DNA from 4 places in the Kitasatospora sp. NPDC088742 genome. Region 1 is predicted to be linked to each of the others. Evidence: riboswitches for the same ligand, from Rfam matches in the RefSeq annotation. Region 1 holds a riboswitch; each other region holds the start of a gene.

Region 1 (4,843 bases):
GGCTGCGGCGGCCCTGGCCAGCTCGGGGGCGATCTGCTGCGGGGTGCGGCCGGTGCCCCGGTAGCCGGTGTGGTCGGCCACGCCCTCGGAGAGCCAGAGCGGGGTCCACGGCCTGGTGTCGGCGCGGGTGGCCACGTGGGTGGCCTCGTGCGTGGTGACCACCCGGCGGCCCAGGTCGCTCAGCCCGGCGTAGGCCTGCGGGTTGATCAGGATCCGGTCGGCCGGGGTACGCGACGGGGCCCCGGCGGCCGCGGTGGTGACGGCGGCTATCCCGGCGTACTGCCCGGCGGGCGCGCCGAGCAGCCGGTCGAACTGCTCGGCGGTGGCCGGGTGGCCGATCAGCAGCTTCCCGGGCCAGCCCGCGCCCCAGAGCTCCCCGACCAGCGGCACCGCCTGGTCGGCGGCGGCCGCGGTGCGGGCCAGCTCGGCCGGGGCGGCCTGGCCGAACACCAGGCAGTGCTTCCCCCGCACCACGGAGACCGGGCCGAGGTCCCAGGGCGCGACGGAGCCCTCGGGCTGCTCCCCCGTCAGCTGCCAGCCCCCGGCGCCCCGTTCGAAGGAGAGCCGGCGGCGCAGCACCGCCGGGTAGTCGTCGTACTCCGCGACCCGCCAGCCGAGCTCGGCCGCGAGGGTCGAGCTCGCGCCCACCGGCTCGGTGAACTCGGTGATGCGGTAGGAGAGTTCGGCCAGCGGCAGGTCGGCGAGCCTACGCAGCAGGGCCTGTCCGGCCTCCCCGGCGGGCAGGGCGGCGGCGTCCTGGCGCAGCAGCGCGCGGGCGCGGTCGGCCAGCAGCGCCTCCAGCTCGGGCCGGACGGCGGGCACCGTGGCGGCGGCCGTCGGCCCGGAGAACTGCGGGGCCGGGGCCCGGCCCCGGGGCGGGGAGAGCTGCACCAGCCCGGCGGCCGCGAGCAGCAGCGCGGCACGGCGGGAGAGCGGCGGGGCGGAGCCGGACGCACTCCGGCCACCGGCTGGTCTCATACCCGGACGACTCCGGAGACGGGCATCGCGTTGACGCTCTCGTAGCGCACCCGGGCGCCGGGGTAGGGCGCGTGCACCACGACACCGCCGCCGGCGTACATCCCGACGTGGTGCATGTCCCTGTAGAAGATCACCAGGTCTCCCGGGCGGGCGTCGGCCAGGCTGATCCGCTGGCCCGCGTTGGCTTGCTGCTGCGAGGTCCGCGGCAGGCTCACTCCGGCCTGCCGCCAGCTCCAGTACATCAGACCGGAGCAGTCGAAGGTGCGCGGGCCGGTGGAACCGTACACGTACGGGGAGCCGATCTTGCTCGCGGCGGCGGCCAGCGCGGCGGCGGCCCGGCCCGAGGCGGCCGGGAGGTTGCCCAGGTCCACCCGCTCGCCGCCGCGGGCGGCACGGCGCTCGGCGTCCCGGGCGTCGTCCGCCTGGAGCCGGGCCCGCTCGGCGGTGCCCAGGCTGTTCAGCAGCCGCTGGGCCTTGGCCAGGCGCTGGCGGATGTCCTGCTTGCTCTCCGTCAGGGTGCGCCGCACCGACTCCAGTTCGGCCAGCTTGGCGGAGGTCTCGGCCCGGCGCTGGTCGAGCCTGCGCTGACGGTCGATCACCTGGTGCAGGGTGTCGTTCTGCCGCTGGTTCACCTGGTCCAGGGTGCGGGCCCGGTAGAGGTAGCCGGCCGGGTCGGAGTCGAGCATCAGCTGGACCGCCGGGTCGATGCCGCCGGACCGGTACTGGGCGGCGGCCACCGAACCGAGGTCGGAGCGCAGCCGGTTGAGCTCCTCCTGGGCGGAGGCCACCTGGTCCTGGAGGGTGCCGGTCTCGGCCTGGAGGACGCGCTGCTGCTCCTGGGCGGCGTTGGCCCGCTCGGAGGCCTGCTCGGCCTCCTCGTAGATCTGGTCGACCTGGGCCTTGACGTCCTTGCGGGAGGTGGGCTCGGCCGGGGCACCGGGTGCGGCGACCGCACCCCCGGCCGCCGCGACGCCGAGCACCGTGGTCGCGGCTGCGGTGAGCACCAGCGCCCGGGTCAGCCTACGGGCGGCCGGCAGGGGGGAACGAGACACGGTGGCGGCTCCTGTCCTGCGGCCGGGCCACCGCCGCCGCCCGGTGGGCGGGCGTCCTGACGGAGGTCCGGGGGCAGACGTTAGCGAGTCGCGGCGATCTAGTCCAAACCCCTATAGGACCGAATATTTGACCACTAATCGGACAGTTGATCCACCGTCGGGAAACGCCGCAGGCCCGGCACGGGGCCGGGCCTGCGGGGTGTAGCGCGTTCGGGTGGGTCAGACCCGGACGATTGCGTTGATCGGCATCACCGTGGCGGACTCGTGCCGGACCAGGGTGCCGGTGCGCGGGGCGTGCACGATCTGGCCGCCGCCGACGTAGAGACCGACGTGGTGGCGGTCGCCGTAGTAGATGATCATGTCGCCGGGCTTGGCATCGGCGATGTTGGTGCCGATGTTGGTGCCGGCGCCGGCCTGCGACTGCGAGGTGCGCGGCAGCGAGATCCCGGCCTTGTTGAACGCCCAGACCATCAGGCCGGAGCAGTCGAAGGCGCCCGGGCCGGTGGCGCCCCAGCCGTAGGGCTTGCCGATCTGCGCCTCGGCGGCGGCGACCACGGTCGCGGCGTAGGAGCCGGCCGGGACGCTGCTGAGGTCGGTGCGGCTCTCCGAGCGGGAGGCCCGGTCGTCACCGCTGTCCGCGGCGGCGGGGGCCGGAGTGGAGGCCTGCGGCTTGGCGGCGGCCTTCGCGGCGGCGGCCTTGGCCGCGGCCTCGGCGGCGGCCTTCTCCTCGGCCTCGCGGATCTTCTGCTTCTCGGCCGCGTCCAGCGAGTCGAAGAGGGCCTGAGCCTTCGCCAGCTTGCCCTGGACGTCTTCCTTCTGGGCCTTCAGCTGCTCGCTGGTCTTCGCCAGGTCGGCCAGCTTGCCCTCGGTCTCGGCCTTCTGACGGTCGAGCTTGTCCTGCTCGGTCTTCAGCTGCTTGAGCGCGTCGGCCTGCGAGATGCCGACCTGGTTGATCGCGCCGGCCTGCCCGAGGAACGCGTCCGGGCTGCTGGAGAGCATCAGCTGCACGGTCGGGGATATCCCGCCGGTGCGGTACTGCTCGGCGGCGATCTCACCGAGGCTGGCCTGGAGCGTGTTCACCTGCTCCTGACCGCGCGCCACCTCGTCCTGGAGGTGGCCGACCTGGGTCTGCAGGGTCTGCTGCTTCTCGGTGTTCGCGTTGAACTGCTCGGTCGTGACCTCGGCCTGCTCGTTGAGCTGGTCGATCTGGGTCTTGACCTCGTCCTTGGAGGGCTGCGGGTCGGCGTGCGCTCCGGTCTGGCTGGAGAGGACCACGGCGGCGGCAGCAGCGGCCGTCATGATCGAGACGCGGGTACGACCGGCAGGCTTGGGACGACGATGGGACGCCACGAAGGCGGACTCCTTCTTCCTACGTCCGCCTACCGGGTGAGCTGACGGGTTCGGGCTGGAAGCTAGCCCTACGACGTCTCACCCCCGCACCGTCTCACGACGGCCCGGCCGGCCTGACGCCGATTCACCCCGAGGAACGTGGTTCCCCGGCTCCGATCGGCAGCCGCCCCCCTCGGGGGTCCCCTGTCGGGCAGTCAACTGTCCCTGCCCCGCTGCGTCTCGAACTCGGCGGTAACCACCGCCGCCGCCCAGGCTGGACGATCGACAGTGCGGTGGTTCGACAAGGACCCTAGTAACCCAACCGTGATCGGTTCAAATCCTTGTAAGAAAAAAGACGGAAGAAAGTCCAAGTGCATTTGTGATTGCGACCGAGCGTGATCACAAATGCACGGTGAGCTGAGATTTCACCGCCTCGGGACGCGGAAGGGCCCGCCGGAGGTGTCCCACATCACAGCGGGATTCCGGCGGGCCCGGGCGTGTCACGAGGCGTCAGTTGCCCCGGCTCACACCAGATGTCCGTTATGCCGTACTCGGCTGACCGGCCGTCAGACCCGTCGGATGGTCTTGATCGGCATCACGTCGGCGGGGGCCACCTTGACCACGTCGCCGGTGCGCGGCGCGTGCAGCATCATGCCGTTGCCGATGTACATGCCGACGTGGTGCGCGTCGTTGTGGTAGATGATCAGGTCGCCCGGCTGCGCGTTGGCGATGTCCTTGCCCACGTTGGTGCCGACGCTGGCCTGCGACTGCGAGGTGCGCGGCAGCGAGACGCCCGCCTGCGCGTAGGCCCAGACCATCAGGCCGGAGCAGTCGAAGTTGTTCGGGCCGGTGGCGCCCCAGACGTACGCGCGGCCCTGCTTGCTGAGCGCGGCCTGCATCGCGACGCCCGCGTAGCCGGCGGCCTGCGGCAGGGTGCTCGGGTCGACCCGGCTGGCACTGCGGGAGGAGCGGTCGCCGCTGGTGATGGCGGCACGGTCGGCGGCGCTCAGCTGGTTGAGGAGGTCCTTGGCCTCCTGCAGCTTGCGCTGGACCTCGACCTTGGAGTCGTTCAGCGCCTTGGTGTTGCGGTCCAGCTCGGCCAGCACCTGGGCGGCCTCGGCCTTCTGCTGGTCCAGCCGGCGCTGCTGGTCCTGGAGCGAGCGCAGGGTCTGCGCCTGGGTCTGGTTGACCTGGTCGGCACTGGAGGCCTTGCTCAGGTAGCCGTCCGGGTCGGAGGCGAGCATCAGCGCCACCGACGGGTCCACCCCGCCGTTGCGGTACTCGTCCGCCGCCACGGCCGCCAGACCGGTCTGGAGCTGCGTCATCTGCTCCTGGCCGCGGGCCACCTGGTCCTGCAGCTGGTCGGCCTGCTTGCGCAGCTGGTCGGCCCGCTCCTTGGCGCCGTTGTACTTCTCGGCGGCCTGCTCGCCCTCTTCGTAGAGCTTGTCGACCTGCGCCTTGACCTCGTCCTTGGACGGCTTCGC
Region 2 (4,843 bases), on a different contig from region 1:
GGGTTCGCCGACGCTGGTGCTGGCCGTTCCGGCCACCGCCGGGCCGGAGACCCGCCCCGTGGTCGAGGAACTGCTCTCGATCGTGCGCGGCGAGCAGCCGGGCGTCGAGACCGCCGCCGCCTACCTGGACGGTGCCCAGGACGACGCCCCCACCGTGGCCGGGCTGCTCGCCCGGGCCGCCGAGGCAGGGCTGCCCGCTCCGGTGCTGGTACCCCTCCTGCCCGGCCCGCACGGCTTCCTGACCGGCCTTCACGAGCTGGCCGCCGCGCACGGCGCCACCGTGACCGACGTGCTCGGCCCGCACCCGCTGCTGGCCGAGGCCGTCCACGTCCGGCTCTCCGAGGCCGGGCTGGCCCGGGCCGACCGGGCCCGGCTGTTCGCCATCGCGACCGCCGCCGACGGCATCGTGCTCACCACCGCCGGCGGTGAGGCCGCCGCCCAGGCCGCCGAGATCACCGGTGTGCTGCTGGCCGCGCGCCTGGCCGTCCCGGTGGTCGGCGCCGCCCTCGACGTGCCCGGTTCGGTGCTGGCCGCCGTCAACCACCTGAAGGCGACCGGCTCCCAGCGCCCGGCGCTGGCCCCGCTGGTGATCGGCCCCGAGGTCGACCCGGAGCTGCTGGCCACCGCCGCCGAGGAGGCCGGCTGCCCGAGCGCGGCCCCGCTCGGCGCCTACCCGGCCGTCGGCCAGCTGATCGCCTCGGCCTACCTGGCGGCGCTCCCGCAGCCCGTCTTCGAGGAGCAGGAGGCCGGGGCCTGACGCTCCGGCACCCGGCAGTACGACGGGGCCCCGTACGGTTCGCAACCGTACGGGGCCCCGTCGCGTCCAGCCATGAGTGGACTCAGGAGACCGGCGCCGCGTCCCGCAGGGCGATCCTCGGGGTGACCACCGCGCGCGGCGGCACGGCGCTGGTGGTCGGGGTCGGGGCGCCCGAGAGGTGGATCTCCTGGGCCTGCTCCGCCCCGGCCTTGCGGAGCACCACCCGCTTCGGGGCCGGCAGCTTCGGGTCGAGCCAGAGCTCGGCGCCGCTGAACTCGCAGTCCAGGATGGCGATGTCCTCCGGCGCCCCGCCGTCCACCGCGCGCAGCGCCACGCCCGCCTTCCGGTAGCCCGTCAACTTGCTGCGCGTCACCTGCACCGTCTCGCCCGGGAGTTGGTGCAGCGCGGTGGAGACGGCGTAGTCCGACTGGCCGGCCGCGTCGATCAGCAGGCCGTCGAAGACGGTGCCCTTGTCCCGGCCGAGGGCGTGGATCGCCACTCCGCCGGCCGCATTGCCGTACAGGACGGTGCCGTTGTAGTCGAAGTCGTTCAGGTAGGCGCCGTGCTCGATGCCCCAGCCGCCGTTGTGGTAGGCCACGAACTGGCCGACGGTGTGGTGGAATTCGGCGTTCAGCCAGACGAAGATGCCGTTCTCCAGGTTGTTGTGGGCCAGGCAGCGCTCGAAGGTCCACACCCCCTCGCTGGTCTCCGGCCACTCGTAGCCGGAGGCGCCGTTGGCGCCCTGGACGCCGACCGCCACGCAGTCCCGGGCCACCCCGCCCTTGCCCGCGCCGAGGCTGAAGCCGGTCAGCCGGTAGCCGCGCGGGTTGGGGTCGAACCGGGTGCGGGAGGCCACGCAGCTGTCGTAGGTGATGTCGTTGGACGGGCCCTGCGGGGTGCGGGTGTCCAGCGGGCCGTCCCACCAGTAGGCGTCCTCCCAGGTCTGATGGGCGATGCAGGAGCGGAAGGTGATGCCGTGACAGTTGTGCGGGACGAAGGCGTGGCTGCCGGTGTCGCGGACCACCACGCCCTCCACCACGGTGCCCCGGGCGGTGTCGCCGAGCATGTGGAAGTGCAGCCCGTACCGGCCGAGCACCGGCTCGGTGACCGGCTTGCCGGCCCACTTCTCCTTGCCCGCCGAGCGCGGTCCCATCCAGCGCAGCGCGGCGTAGCGGACGTCGGCGCGCTGGTTGCTGGTGATGTGGACGTGCGCGCGGCCCTTCTCGGTGCCCTCGACCCGGACGTTGCGGGTCAGGTTGAGCACCTCGGCGCCGACGCTCACCCCGCCGCCGGTGGTGACCTTGGGGTGGGCGTACCGGAGCGGGCCGTCCAGGCTGACGGTGGATCCGCTGACGGCGGCGACGGTGCGGTGGTCGTAGCGCTCGGAGAAGCCCTCGGCGTCGGGGGTGCCGGTGGGGGTGACGGCGAGCTCGTCGCCGACCTGCCAGCCGGCCGGGGCGGCGGCCAGCCGGATGCTGGTGTCACCGGCCTTCAGCGGGCCGGCCGCGCGGACCCAGGCCGTGCGCTGGGCGCCCGCCAGGCGGAGCCGGCCGGAGCCGGTGACCCAGAGGCCGGTGTCGCTCGCCACCAGGGCCATGCCGCCGCCCTGGAAGCGGCCCTCGTCGACCGTGGGGAAGCGGACGGCGTGGACGGTGGCGGCGGACTGCGGGGCGAGGGTGAGCGCGCCGCGGACCTCGACGTTGCCGTGGGCGGTGAGTGAAACCGGACGATCCGGGGCAAAGGTGAGCGAACCTGACGGTTCGACCAGGAGCGAACCGACCGTCACGTCGCCGTCCAGCACCACGTGGTCGGTGATCCGCACCGCCGCGCCGGGGCCGGGGGCGGCGCCGCCGCTCCAGCCCGCCGGGTCGGACCAGTTCCGCGGCCGCACCGTCTCGGCGGGCGAGGGCGCGGCCGAGGGGGACTCACCCGGTGTGGCGGAGGCCGAGGCGGACGGGATGTCAGAGGCGGCCGGCGAGGCGCCGTGCGTATGCGGAGTCTCCGTCGGCGGTGGCGGCGGGGCAGCCGAGGGGGTGTCAGGAGTACTGCCCGCGCGCCGGACCACCTCCTCCACCCCGACCGCCGCCAGGGCGGTGCCGATCGCCAGGCCGATGAGGAGCTTCCGCCGGCTGACCTTCGCCGATCCGTTGTCCGCCGGGCCCGGCTGGGGCCCTCTCGCGTGCCGCATGACCCGAAGCATAGGCAAATCCCTTTCACCGCAAGGAATTTGAACAGAATCGATCGAAATCGACTTCCGGATCGACAGCTTCCGCTTCATGAAGAGTCGGTAAAGAAACCATGATCACCGTCACAGGGGTTTGCGGTTTGAACTTAACTCTGCCTAACGTGACGCCCTGTTCGTGACCACACGGACCCAGCCCCTCCGGAACGCCGAATCCTGCCGCCGGACGGGCCGGCAGCTCATCAGCACCGCGGCAGGGGCGGGGGAACCACAGGTAAGTCGCCTGACTTCGGTCGTATATGACCGATTTCAGGCTTGGGGTGAAGCCGTGCTCAGGCACGGCCGGGCAACTCCAGCCCGAATCCGACAGCTCACCTCGCAGGCGTGGGAGAGGAACGCGTCTTCGTGCTGTCCAGCACCACTTCCAAGCGTGCCCGCCGACTCATCGCCGCCACCGGCGTCGTGGGCATCGGCCTCACCATCCCGACCCTCACCGCCGGCTCCGCCTCGGCCGCCTCCGTCTCCACCTGGGACAAGGTCGCCGCCTGCGAGTCCACCAACGACTGGTCGATCAACACCGGCAACGGCTTCTACGGCGGCCTGCAGTTCACTTCCAGCACCTGGGCCGAGTTCGGCGGCAAGCAGTACGCGGCGCAGGCCAACCAGGCCACCAAGGCGCAGCAGATCGCGATCGCCGAGAAGGTGCTCGCCTCCCAGGGCCCCGGCGCCTGGCCGGTCTGCTCCGTCAAGGCGGGCCTGACCAAGGGCGGCGCCGCCGCCCAGGTCGACACCTCCTCGGCCACCACCGCGGCCCCGCGGGCCGCAGCCCCGCAGGCCCCCGTCGAGCAGCCCGCGGCTGCCCCGGCCACCTCCTCCGCCTCGGCCAAGAGCTACACCGTGATGGCCGGGGACTGGCTCTCCACCATCGCCCAGCAGCAGAACGTCGAGGGCGGCTGGGAGAAGCTCTACGAGCTCAACAAGGGGCAGCTCCCCGAGGGCCCGGACATGATCTACCCGGGCCAGCAGCTGGTCCTGGGCAACGTCGCGGTGGCCACCCCGGCGCCGGCTCCGGCCCCCAAGTCGGCCGCCCCGCAGTCGGGTTCGTCGACCACCAGCACCAAGGCGAAGAAGTCCGCCACCGAGCAGACCACGACCGTCGCCACCGGATCCAAGGCCGCGGCGCTCAACTTCGCGCTCTCCAAGGTCGGTCAGGCCTACGTCTACGGCGGCAGCAGCAACGGCGGCTGGGACTGCTCCGGCCTGACCCAGGCGGCCTTCCGCCAGGCCGGGATCTCCCTGCCCCGCGTGGCCAACGACCAGGCCGACGCGGCCACCCGGGTCTCGCTGGACAACCTCCAGGCGGGCGACCTGCTGTTCTGGTCCAACAACGGCGCCAACTCCGGCGTCTACCACGTCGCCATCTACCTGGGCGGCGGCAAGTACGTCGAGGCGGCCAACCCCCGCGCCGGCGTGAAGACCGAGACCATCGCCAACTGGGCCCCCGACTTCGCGGGCCGCGTCTGACGACGGTGTGCTGATCCGACGGCCCGAAGCACCGCCCCCGGAGACCTGGTCGGCTCCGGGGGCGGAGCCGTATCCTGCCGCCATGGCCAAGGTCACCGTCTCCCTGGAAGCCGACTTCGCGATCGAGCTGATGCTCCTCGCCGGCACCAGGAACCCGCAGGACGCCGTCGAGCTGATCCTCCGTGACTACCTCGCGCGCTCGCACCGCACCGAGGCCCGCACCGGCGACGCCGCCGACGAGAGCCGGCTCACCGAGCCCAGGGGCGGTGTCGTCCAGGACGGCTGAGGGCCGGGCACGGCACTAGGGCCTGTTTCAGAAGTGGATCAAGGTCATGCGATGATCTTGATCCATGGCTCGGGGAGATCTGACGGACGCCCAG
Region 3 (4,843 bases), on a different contig from region 1:
CCCGGCCTGCTCTCCTGGCCCGCCTGGGAGGCGCTGCGCGGGGCGGCCCGGGTGCTGGCCGGGGACCCGGCCCACCCGCAACTCCCGGCCGTCCGGCAGGCCGGCGTCACGGTGGAACTGGTCGAGCGTTCCACCGCGCCCGCGCTGGCCCGGCTGCTGACCGAGGGGCAGGAGGGCACGACCCTCTGGCTCGGCAGCCCGGACGGGGACCCGGGGCTCACCGACGCGCTGGCCCGGATCGCGGTCGAGCGGGCCGGGGAGGTGCCCGAGATCGAGCTGCTGCCCGGCTCCTACGACCTGCCCGGTGCCCGGCTGCTCGACCTGGTCTCGGTGATGGACCGGCTCCGCTCCCCGGGCGGCTGCCCCTGGGACGCCGAGCAGACCCACGCCTCGCTGGTGAAGTACCTGGTGGAGGAGGCCTTCGAGCTGGTCGAGGCGATCGAGGACGGGGACCGGGTCACCCTGCGCGAGGAGCTCGGCGACGTGCTGCTCCAGGTCCTCTTCCACTCCCGGATCGCCGAGGAGCACCCGGAGGACCCGTTCACGGTGGACGACGTGGCCGGGGACATCGTCGAGAAGCTGATGTACCGTCACCCGCACGTCTTCGGCGACGTGGAGGCGGCCGGCGCGGCCGAGGTGGAGGCCAACTGGGAGCAGCTCAAGGCCGCCGAGAAGCAGCGCGACTCGATCCTGGACGGCGTCCCCGCCGGGCTGCCCGCGCTGGCGTACGCGGCCAAGCTGGTCTCCCGGGTCCGCCGGGCCGGCTTCACCGCCGTCCCGGACGCCCCGTACGAACTCCCCGCCGCGCTCGACCAGGAGAGCCTGGGCAGGGTGCTGCTGGCCCTCGCCCAGCGGGCCTACGACGAGGACCTGGACATCGACCAGGCGCTGCGCGCCACCACCCGTGCCTACCGGGACGAGGTCAGGGCGGCGGAGTAGCGCTGTTGCCGGGAGGGCTCAGGCGGCGACGGCGGGCGTGACGACCTCGCCGATCGCGTCGCCGACCTGGGCCATCAGCTCGGCCAGCGGGCCGAGGTGGTCCGGGAGTTCGGCCAGCGTCAGGATGCGTTCGGCACCCGGGCCGCAGACGCAGAACAGGTCGATCGGGCCGAGGTGCTTGGCCGCGGTGGAGACCAGCGCGGCCACGTCGGAGGGCTGCCGGACGTCGGCGCCCACGCCGACCACCGGGCAGCCCGGCCGGTCCAGCTCGGTGGCCAGGTCCTCGGCCACCCCGGGCCGCTGGTCGGCGATCAACAGGCCGGCCGCCCCGGCGGCGGCGAACCGCCGGGCCAGCCCGGCACCCGAACCGCCGTCCAGTACCGCGATGACCACCACTGCCCCGGTTACTCGCATGGGACTGCTCCTCCTTGAGCCGCGCCCGGCAGGGACGCGCCGCACCGGCGTCCCTCCAAGTCCGTATCGGAGGATCGTAAGCACGGGCCGATTCTCCGCAAGGTCTAATACCCGTCAGGTGACCAGGCTCACTCCTGAGGTCTCCCCCGGCAGAGCTTGCCCCGTCGCGCCGCCCGGCACGCACTCTCGCCGCACCGGGAAAAGACCCAAGTAGCTCCGCTACGAGGGCCTTTCCCCGGCACGCCGAGAGCACGCGCCCTCCTTGCCCGCCATCGGGCAGGAGGGGCCCTGAACGACGCTCCTCATGGGGCAAGCCCTGCCGGGGGAGACCCCATCCGCCGGGTTACCGTTCACGACATGCCGGAAAGCCCTGCCCCGACCCAGCCCGCCCTCTTCACCTGGGAGTTCGCCGCCGACCCGTACCCCGCGTACGCCTGGCTGCGCGAGCACGCCCCGGTGCACCGCACCACCCTGCCCAGCGGGGTGGACGCCTGGCTGGTCACCAGGTACGCGGACGCCCGGCAGGCGTTGGCCGACGCCCGGCTCTCCAAGAACCCGGCGCACCACAGCGAACAGGCCCACCGCACCGGCCGGGTCGGCATCCCGGGGGAGCGGCAGGCCGACCTGATGACCCATCTGCTGAACATCGACCCGCCGGACCACACCCGGCTGCGCCGCCTGGTCTCCAAGGCCTTCACCCCGCGCCGGGTGGCCGAGTTCCAGCCCCGGGTGCAGGAGCTGACCGACCGCCTGATCGACGGCTTCGCGGCCCGCGGCGAGGCCGACCTGATCCACGAGTTCGCCTTCCCGCTCCCGATCTACGCGATCTGCGACCTGCTCGGCGTGCCGCCGGAGGACCAGGACGACCTGCGGGACTGGGCCGGGGCGATGATCCGTCACCACGGCGGCCAGCGCGGCGGGGTGGGCCGGGCGGTGAAGAAGATCCGCAACTACCTGCTGGAGCTGATCCACCGCAAGCGGGCCGACCTCGGCGAGGACCTGATCTCCGGACTGATCCGGGCCAGTGACCACGGCGAGCACCTGACGGAGAACGAGGCCGCCGCGATGGCCTTCATCCTGCTGTTCGCCGGCTTCGAGACGACCATCAACCTGATCGGCAACGGCACCTACGCGCTGCTGCGCAACCCGGAGCAGCGGGAGCTGCTCCAGGCGTCGCTGCGCCGGGGCGAGAGCGCCCTGTTGGAGACGGCGGTGGAGGAACTGCTGCGCTACGACGGCCCGGTGGAGCTCGCCACCTGGCGGTTCGCCACCAGCCCGCTGACCATCGGCGGGGTGGACATCCCGGTGGGGGACCCGGTGTTGGTGGTGCTGGCCGCGGCCGACCGCGATCCGGCCAGATTCTCGGCCGAGAACACCCTGGACCTGGCGCGGCAGGACAATCCGCACCTGGGTTTCGGCCACGGCATCCACTACTGCATCGGCGCCCCACTGGCCCGCCTGGAGGGCCAACTCGCGCTCGGCACCCTGCTCACCCGGCTGCCCGACCTGCAACTCGCCGCCGAGCCCGCTGACCTGCGCTGGCGCGGCGGCCTGATCATGCGCGGGCTGCGGGAGTTGCCGGTGGGCTTCACCCCGGAAGGCTGAACACCCGTTGTCTGACGGCGTGTCGGTCATATCTGATCGACCGTGATCTGAATACACATCAATCCGGCCACAGAAGTACGGTTTGTGGACGACCCACAGCGCAGCGTGATTTCGGTGTGATGTGTTCGACATGAGCTTGTGATCGGTCAGCTGATCTGCTTACCCTCCCTGCAGTCCGCAGCTGCGGACCCCGTGCGCGGAACGCCGAATCCTGCCCGCCGCGCCGCCGGGACACCGACCAGACCCTTGGGCAGGGGCGGGGGACCCACACGTACGTCGCCGTCCCCCCACGGCTTGGGGTGAAGCCGCCTCACGGCGGCCGGGCCACCTCCCGGTCCGAACCCGACAGCTCACCTCGCAGGCGTGCGGAGAGGGATTTCTTCATGCTGTTCACTGGTTCGGGCCGTCATCGTCGTCGTACCCAGGCCGAGAAGGCCATCGCCGTCGCGGGCGTGGCCGGCGTCGGCCTCGCCCTGCCGCTGATGGCCGCCACCGGCGCCCAGGCCGCCCCGGTCTCCACCTGGGACAAGGTCGCCGCGTGCGAGAGCGGCGGCGACTGGTCGATCAACACCGGCAACGGCTTCTACGGCGGCCTGCAGTTCACCTCCAGCACCTGGGCCGGCTTCGGCGGCAAGGCGTACGCGGCGCAGGCCAACCAGGCCAGCAAGGGCCAGCAGATCGCGATCGCCGAGAAGGTGCTCGCCTCCCAGGGCCCCGGCGCCTGGCCGGTCTGCTCCGTCAAGGCGGGCCTGACCAAGGGCGGCGCCGCCGCCCAGGTCGACACCAACTCCGAGGCCAAGGCCTCCCGTTCGGAGACCCGCTCGGCCGCGCCGAAGACCGAGACCCCGAAGGCCGCGGCGCCGAAGACGGAGTCCCCGAAGACCACGAAGGCCGCGCCCAAGGCCGTCGAGACCAGCAAGCCGGCGCCGAAGGTCGCGACCCCGAAGGCCGCCGCGCCGACGGTGAGCACCCCGAAGCACGCCGCCCCGAAGACCCAGGCCACCGGCAACTACACCGTGCAGTCCGGTGACACCCTGTCCGGCATCGCCGCCGCCAAGGGCCTGGACTGGCAGCAGGTCTACCAGGGCAACAAGTCGGTCGTGGGCGGCGACCCCGACCTGATCTTCCCGGGCCAGGTCCTCCAGCTCGGCTGATCCGACGCACCGTCATCCCGGCGGGGCCGCACCGTGATCCGGTGCGGCCCCGCCGTGCTCGCCCCGGGTGGACTACCGGTGGGTAGGAAGGCCACGAGGTGAGACGGGACCGAGGTCAGCGTGGTCCCGGGCCCGGGTGCGGTTAGGCTCTGGTCGTAACGACTACACGTCCCCGCTTCCGCAAGGAGATGCCTCGTGCCGTCCATTGATGTCGTCGTAGCCCGCGAGATCCTCGACTCCCGTGGCAACCCCACGGTCGAGGTCGAGGTCGGCCTGGACGACGGCAGCACCGGCCGCGCCGCCGTCCCGTCGGGTGCCTCCACCGGCGCCTTCGAGGCGCTTGAGCTTCGCGACGGTGACAAGAACCGCTACTTCGGCAAGGGCGTCGAGAAGGCCGTCCTGGCCGTCATCGAGCAGATCGGCCCGGAGCTCGTCGGCTACGACGCCACCGAGCAGCGCCTCATCGACCAGGCCATGCTCGACCTGGACGCCACCCCGGACAAGTCCTCGCTCGGCGCCAACGCCATCCTCGGCGTCTCGCTCGCCGTGGCGCACGCCGCCTCCGAGGCCAGCGACCTGCCGCTGTTCCGCTACCTCGGTGGCCCGAACGCGCACGTCCTGCCCGTCCCGATGATGAACATCGTCAACGGTGGGTCGCACGCCGACTCCAACGTCGACATCCAGGAGTTCATGATCGCCCCGATCGGTGCGGAGTCCTTCTCCGAGGCCGT
Region 4 (4,843 bases), on a different contig from region 1:
CTGATGGGCACCATGTCCGCCAGCCCGCTCCAGGCCGCCGTCGGACTCGCGGTGCTCGACGTGCTCCAGGACCTCGGCGCGCTCGACCCCTCCACCCCCAGGGGAGGTGAACTCACCGCCGCAGTACGGGCGTTGGAGGACCTCCCGGCGGTGGTCCGGACCCGGGGGGTGGGGTACTTCCACGCGGTGGAGCTGGTGCCCGGCGCCCAGCGGGCCGCGCTGGCCCGTGGCCGGGAGGCCGGGCTGCTGCTCTACCCGTTCAACGGCTTCAACCCGGACGGGAGCGGCGAAGGGGTCATCCTCGCGCCGCCGCTCACCAGCACCTCCGAGGAGATCGGCTTCCTGGCGGAGGCGTCCCGCGCGGCGCTGTCCCGCATCCCTGCGAGCGAGTGAGGCACCCCCACTGATGTCGTCCACCGAATCGGCCGAGCGCTACTGGGCCGGCCGCCCGGTCCTGGTGACCGGGGCCGACGGCTTCGTCGGCTCGCACCTCACCGAGGCCCTGATCGGCCTCGGTGCCCAGGTCACCGCCGTGGTCCGCCGGGTCTCCGGCACCCAGGTCACCAACCGCCTGCGCAACCTCCCCGCCCCCGCCGTCGCGGCCCTGCACCGCCTGGTCCACCTGGACCTGGCCGGGCCCTCGGCCGTCACCGTGCTCAGCGGCATCGAGGCGAGCACCTGGTTCCACCTGGCCGCGGACGCCTACGTCCCGGCCTCGCTGGACCAGCCCGCCAGCGTCGTGCAGACCAACCTCGGCTCCACCCTCAACGTGCTGGAGGCCGCCCGGCTGACCGGCCCCGAACACCTGCTGGTCACCAGCTCCAGCGAGGTCTACGGCACCCAGCCCGACGCCATCACCGAGCAGCACCCGCTGATGCCCGCCACCCCGTACGCCGCCTCCAAGGTGGCCTGCGACCGGCTCGCCTGGTCCTACTCCCACACCTACGGCACCCCGCTGACCATCGTCCGGCCGTTCAACTGCTACGGCCCCCGGCACGTCTACGACGCCGTCCCGCTCTTCCTCGCCAAGGCCTTGCGCGGCGAACCGATCACCATCAACGGCACCGGCGAGCAGACCCGCGACCTCACCTACGTGGCCGACACCGTCGAGGCCTTCCTCGCCCTCGGCCGCCTCCCCGGCACCGGCGAGGCCTACAACATCGGCACCGGTGTCGACCACAGCGTCACCGACACCGCCCGCCTGGTGGTCGAACTCACCGGCTCCCGCAGCGAGATCCTGCACGGACCGCCCCGCCCCGGCGAGGTCATGAAGCTCCAGGCCGACCCGGCCAAGCTGACCCGCACCACCGGCTGGGCCGCCAAGTACGACCTCGCGGCCGGGCTGGCCGCCAACCTCGACTGGATGCGCGAGAACGTGGAGCGGGTATGGCCGACACGATCCTGATGGACGCCGGGGGCGTCATCTTCAACAACGTCACCGAGGAGACCGACTTCCTCCAGCAGCTGGCGGACCGTCACCATGCCGACCCGGAACGGCTGTTGGCCGAACTGGACGCCAGGGACGCCGCCTACGAGGTCGGCCTGGCCCACGTCCACGACGTACTGGCCGACGCCCTGGTGGCGGCCGGGGCACCGGCCGGCCTGCGGGTGGACCCGCAGTGGCTGGACGCCCTCTACCGGGACTGCGTGGTCCCCCGTCCGGGTGCCTTCGCCGCCATCGCCGAACTCCGCCGCCACCGGCCCGACTTGCTGCTCGTGCTGGCCAACAACGAGGCCGAGCACTGGGACGCCGTCAAGGACGGCGCCCACGGCCACCTGGGCAAGTTCGACGTGATCGCCTCCTCCTGGCGGGTCGGGCGGGTCAAGCCCACCGCGGAGTTCTTCGCCGCCGTCGCCGAACGCTGCGGCCGGACCCTGGAGCGGGCTGTCCTGATCGACGACAACCCCGAAGTCACCGGCGCGGCGGAGCGCTTGGGAATCGGTACGCTGCTCGCGGACACACCGGAGGCCCTCGCTGCGGGGATCGCCCGGTTGCTGGAAGACGGTACAGAGCGGAAATAGGTGAAATCGGCGTGACCGAGGTCGAGTTGAAGGTCCGGTTCGGGGTCGACGACAGGGAGCTGTCCGCACTGCACGAACGGGCGTTCAGCCCGGACGGGCCGGCGGTCCCGGACGAGGAGCTCACCGTCACCCCGTGGGCGAGCCGCCTGGAGCGGCACAGCCTCAGCTGGATCGGTGCCTTCGACGCCGACCGCCTGGTCGGCTTCGTGCACGCGGTGTGGGACGGCGGCAAGCACGCCTTCGTGCTGGACACCGCCGTCCACCCCGAGTACCAACGCCTGGGCATCGGAAAGCGGTTGGTGGACGAGGTCACCGAGGAGGCCTTCCGGGCCGGCTGCGACTGGGTGCACGTGGACTACGACCCCGAGCACGTCGACTTCTACGAACGCTCCTGCGGCTTCCGCTCCACCCCGGCCGGCCTGCGCTCCCCGCACTGGACGAGCTGACCCCTCGCCGCGCGGAGCGGGCGGCTCTGTGAGCTGCGCTACAGCGTCCTTCACCGTCTTGTCCGTGCCGGGACGGCTGCTAGCCTGCTCCGAGTCGCCCGCTCCGCGCGGGCCCCGCCGGTGGGACGCCGAATCCCGTCCACCCGCCGGCGGTCACTCGAGCACGGACACGGACGGGAGCGGGGGAACCAGGTCAGCCGCCTGCTGCCCCCCGCCCGCGCACGTGCGTCCGCGGTGGCCGCAGGCTCGGGGTGAAGCCGCTCCCACAGCGCGGCCGGGCCGTACCTCCGGCCCGAACCCGACAGCTCACCTCGCAGGCGTCGCAGAGGAACCTGTCCATGCGCTTTTCTGCCACCCCTGTACGGGTCGGCGCGGCGGCCGCAGCCGGCCTGCTCGCCCTCCCGTTCGTGATCAGCACCCAGGCCTCCGGCGCCCAGGCCGCCCGGACCTCCACGCAGTCCGGCCACTGGCGCTACCAGCCGACGCGCACACCGAGCCCGACGCCGACGCCGACCGCGACGCCCAAGCCCAGCCCGACTCCCGCGCCGACTCCCGCGCCGAGCGCCACGCCCACGCCGAGCGCCACGCCCACGCCCACGCCGAGTGCGACGCCCGCGCCCGCCGGCATGCGCGCGCTGCCCGACCGGCTGTACGGCGTCACCGCCGACGACGTCTCGGAGCTCTCCGCGCTGGTGGACTCCTCGCGGCACCTGGCCCGTACCCCGACCACCCGTCTCGTCTTCGACGAGACCGAGGGCCCGGGCTCCTACACCGCGGCGGTCAACCAACTCCAGCCCGTCAGCTACCTCATGGGCGAGATCCTCGACTCGGAGTACGTGAAGAGTTTCTCGGCCCAGGCCTACCACGACCGCGTCGCCCAGTACCTGAAGGCCTTCGGCGACAAGGTGGACCTCTGGGAGATCGGCAACGAGGTCAACGGCAACTGGCTCGGCAGCTACGCCGACGTCTCCACCAAGATCACCGACGCCTACCGCCAGGTCGAGACGGCCGGCAAGCGCAGCGCGCTGACCCTCTACTACGACATCGGCTGCGGCAACGGCCCCACCGAGCTCGACCCGATCGCCTTCACCAAGCAGTACGTGCCGGAGGACATGCGCAACGGCCTGGACTACGTGACCCTCAGCTACTACGAGGGCCAGTGCAACAACATCCGTCCCAGCGCGGCCACTTGGACCTCCTACTTCCAGCAGCTGCACGCCCTCTACCCGAACGCCAAGCTCGGCTTCGGCGAGGTCGGCCTGCCCGACGCCGCCACCGGCACCACCCAGGCGGCGGCCGGGTCGATGCTGACGTACTACTACGGCCTCAAGATCGACCTGCCCTACTACGCCGGCGGCCACTTCTGGTGGTACTACGCCGAGGACATGCTGCCCTACGCCACCAAGCCCCTCTGGCAGACCCTGAACACGGCGTTCCAGGGCTGACCTCGACCCCCTGGGCCCGCCGCCGGTCGGGTGAAACCCGGCGGCGCCCAGGCGGGGCGACGGTGTGTCAGGGCCGTCGGTGTGCGCTGATGGTGCGGCCCGACGCCGGTCACACCTGGAGGACGATCCGATGCCGACCCACTCTGCCCTTGGCCGTTCCCGTCGGTACGCCACGGTCGCGGCCGTGGCCGTGCTCCTGCTCGGGGCGGCGGGCTGCTCGGACGACAAGGGCGGCGGTGGCGGGTCGAGCGCGACGCCCACCCCCTCCGCCTCGGCGAGCCCGTCGGCGTCCCGTTCCGCCTCCGCTTCGGCGTCGGCCTCCACCTCCGCGTCGGCCTCTGCTTCCGCTTCCGCGAGTGCTTCCGCGCCCGCCACGACCGCCTCCGTGGTGATCCGCGACTTCAAGTTCACCCCGGCGGACCTCACCGTCGCGCCCGGGGCCCGGATCACCGTGACCAACCAGGACAGCGCCGCGCACACGCTCACCGCCACGGGCAGCGGCGGCTTCGACACCGGCACCCTGAGCAAGGGTCAGTCCAAGACCATCACCGCCCCGTCCACGCCGGGGAGTTACCCCTTCTTCTGCACGCTGCACCCGACCAGCATGAAGGGCACCCTGACCGTCCGCTGACCGTCCGCTGATCAGGGCAGGCGCTGCTCGGCCCAGATGACCTTGCCGCTCTCGGTGTACCGGGTGCCCCAGCGGTCGGAGCACTGGGCCACCAGGAACAGCCCGCGCCCGCCCTCGTCGGTGGTGGCCGCGTACCGCAGGTGGGGTGAGGTGCTGCTGCCGTCCGAGACCTCGCAGATCAGCGACCGGCCGTGCAGCAGGCGGACCCGGATCGGGGCCTGGCCGTAGCGGATGGCGTTGGTGACCAGCTCGCTGAGGATCAGTTCGGTGGTGAAGGCGAGGTCGTCCAGGCCCCACTC

What was found. Region 1 has a riboswitch for cyclic di-AMP ahead of ACZ6ZR_RS16045 (NlpC/P60 family protein). Riboswitches for the same ligand answer to the same signal wherever they lie in the genome.
Region 2: linked by a shared signal. The riboswitch ahead of ACZ6ZR_RS35910 (transglycosylase family protein) and the one ahead of ACZ6ZR_RS16045 (NlpC/P60 family protein) in region 1 are both predicted to bind cyclic di-AMP.
Region 3: linked by a shared signal. The riboswitch ahead of ACZ6ZR_RS37605 (transglycosylase family protein) and the one ahead of ACZ6ZR_RS16045 (NlpC/P60 family protein) in region 1 are both predicted to bind cyclic di-AMP.
Region 4: linked by a shared signal. The riboswitch ahead of ACZ6ZR_RS00660 (hypothetical protein) and the one ahead of ACZ6ZR_RS16045 (NlpC/P60 family protein) in region 1 are both predicted to bind cyclic di-AMP.

Annotation. Positions count from the first base shown of each region.
Region 1 covers NZ_JBVJLD010000017.1:84,292-89,134, forward strand. Annotated here, with positions in the region: gene ACZ6ZR_RS16035 (hypothetical protein) at 1-978, opposite strand, end outside; gene ACZ6ZR_RS16040 (C40 family peptidase) at 975-2,030, opposite strand; gene ACZ6ZR_RS16045 (NlpC/P60 family protein) at 2,250-3,329, opposite strand; cyclic di-AMP (ydaO/yuaA leader) riboswitch at 3,394-3,542, opposite strand; gene ACZ6ZR_RS16050 (C40 family peptidase) at 3,926-4,843, opposite strand, start outside.
Region 2 covers NZ_JBVJLD010000072.1:30,217-35,059, forward strand. Annotated here, with positions in the region: gene ACZ6ZR_RS35900 (sirohydrochlorin chelatase) at 1-757, shown strand, start outside; gene ACZ6ZR_RS35905 (hypothetical protein) at 840-2,945, opposite strand; cyclic di-AMP (ydaO/yuaA leader) riboswitch at 3,137-3,337, shown strand; gene ACZ6ZR_RS35910 (transglycosylase family protein) at 3,324-4,463, shown strand; gene ACZ6ZR_RS35915 (hypothetical protein) at 4,546-4,749, shown strand.
Region 3 covers NZ_JBVJLD010000087.1:9,718-14,560, reverse strand. Annotated here, with positions in the region: gene ACZ6ZR_RS37620 (nucleoside triphosphate pyrophosphohydrolase) at 1-939, shown strand, start outside; gene ACZ6ZR_RS37615 (SDR family NAD(P)-dependent oxidoreductase) at 958-1,353, opposite strand; gene ACZ6ZR_RS37610 (cytochrome P450 family protein) at 1,711-2,958, shown strand; cyclic di-AMP (ydaO/yuaA leader) riboswitch at 3,185-3,336, shown strand; gene ACZ6ZR_RS37605 (transglycosylase family protein) at 3,342-4,112, shown strand; gene eno (phosphopyruvate hydratase) at 4,308-4,843, shown strand, end outside.
Region 4 covers NZ_JBVJLD010000001.1:156,294-161,136, forward strand. Annotated here, with positions in the region: gene ACZ6ZR_RS00640 (aminotransferase family protein) at 1-393, shown strand, start outside; gene ACZ6ZR_RS00645 (NAD-dependent epimerase/dehydratase family protein) at 407-1,405, shown strand; gene ACZ6ZR_RS00650 (HAD family hydrolase) at 1,387-2,022, shown strand; gene ACZ6ZR_RS00655 (GNAT family N-acetyltransferase) at 2,034-2,468, shown strand; cyclic di-AMP (ydaO/yuaA leader) riboswitch at 2,671-2,803, shown strand; gene ACZ6ZR_RS00660 (hypothetical protein) at 2,807-3,913, shown strand; gene ACZ6ZR_RS00665 (cupredoxin domain-containing protein) at 4,098-4,544, shown strand; gene ACZ6ZR_RS00670 (SpoIIE family protein phosphatase) at 4,556-4,843, opposite strand, start outside.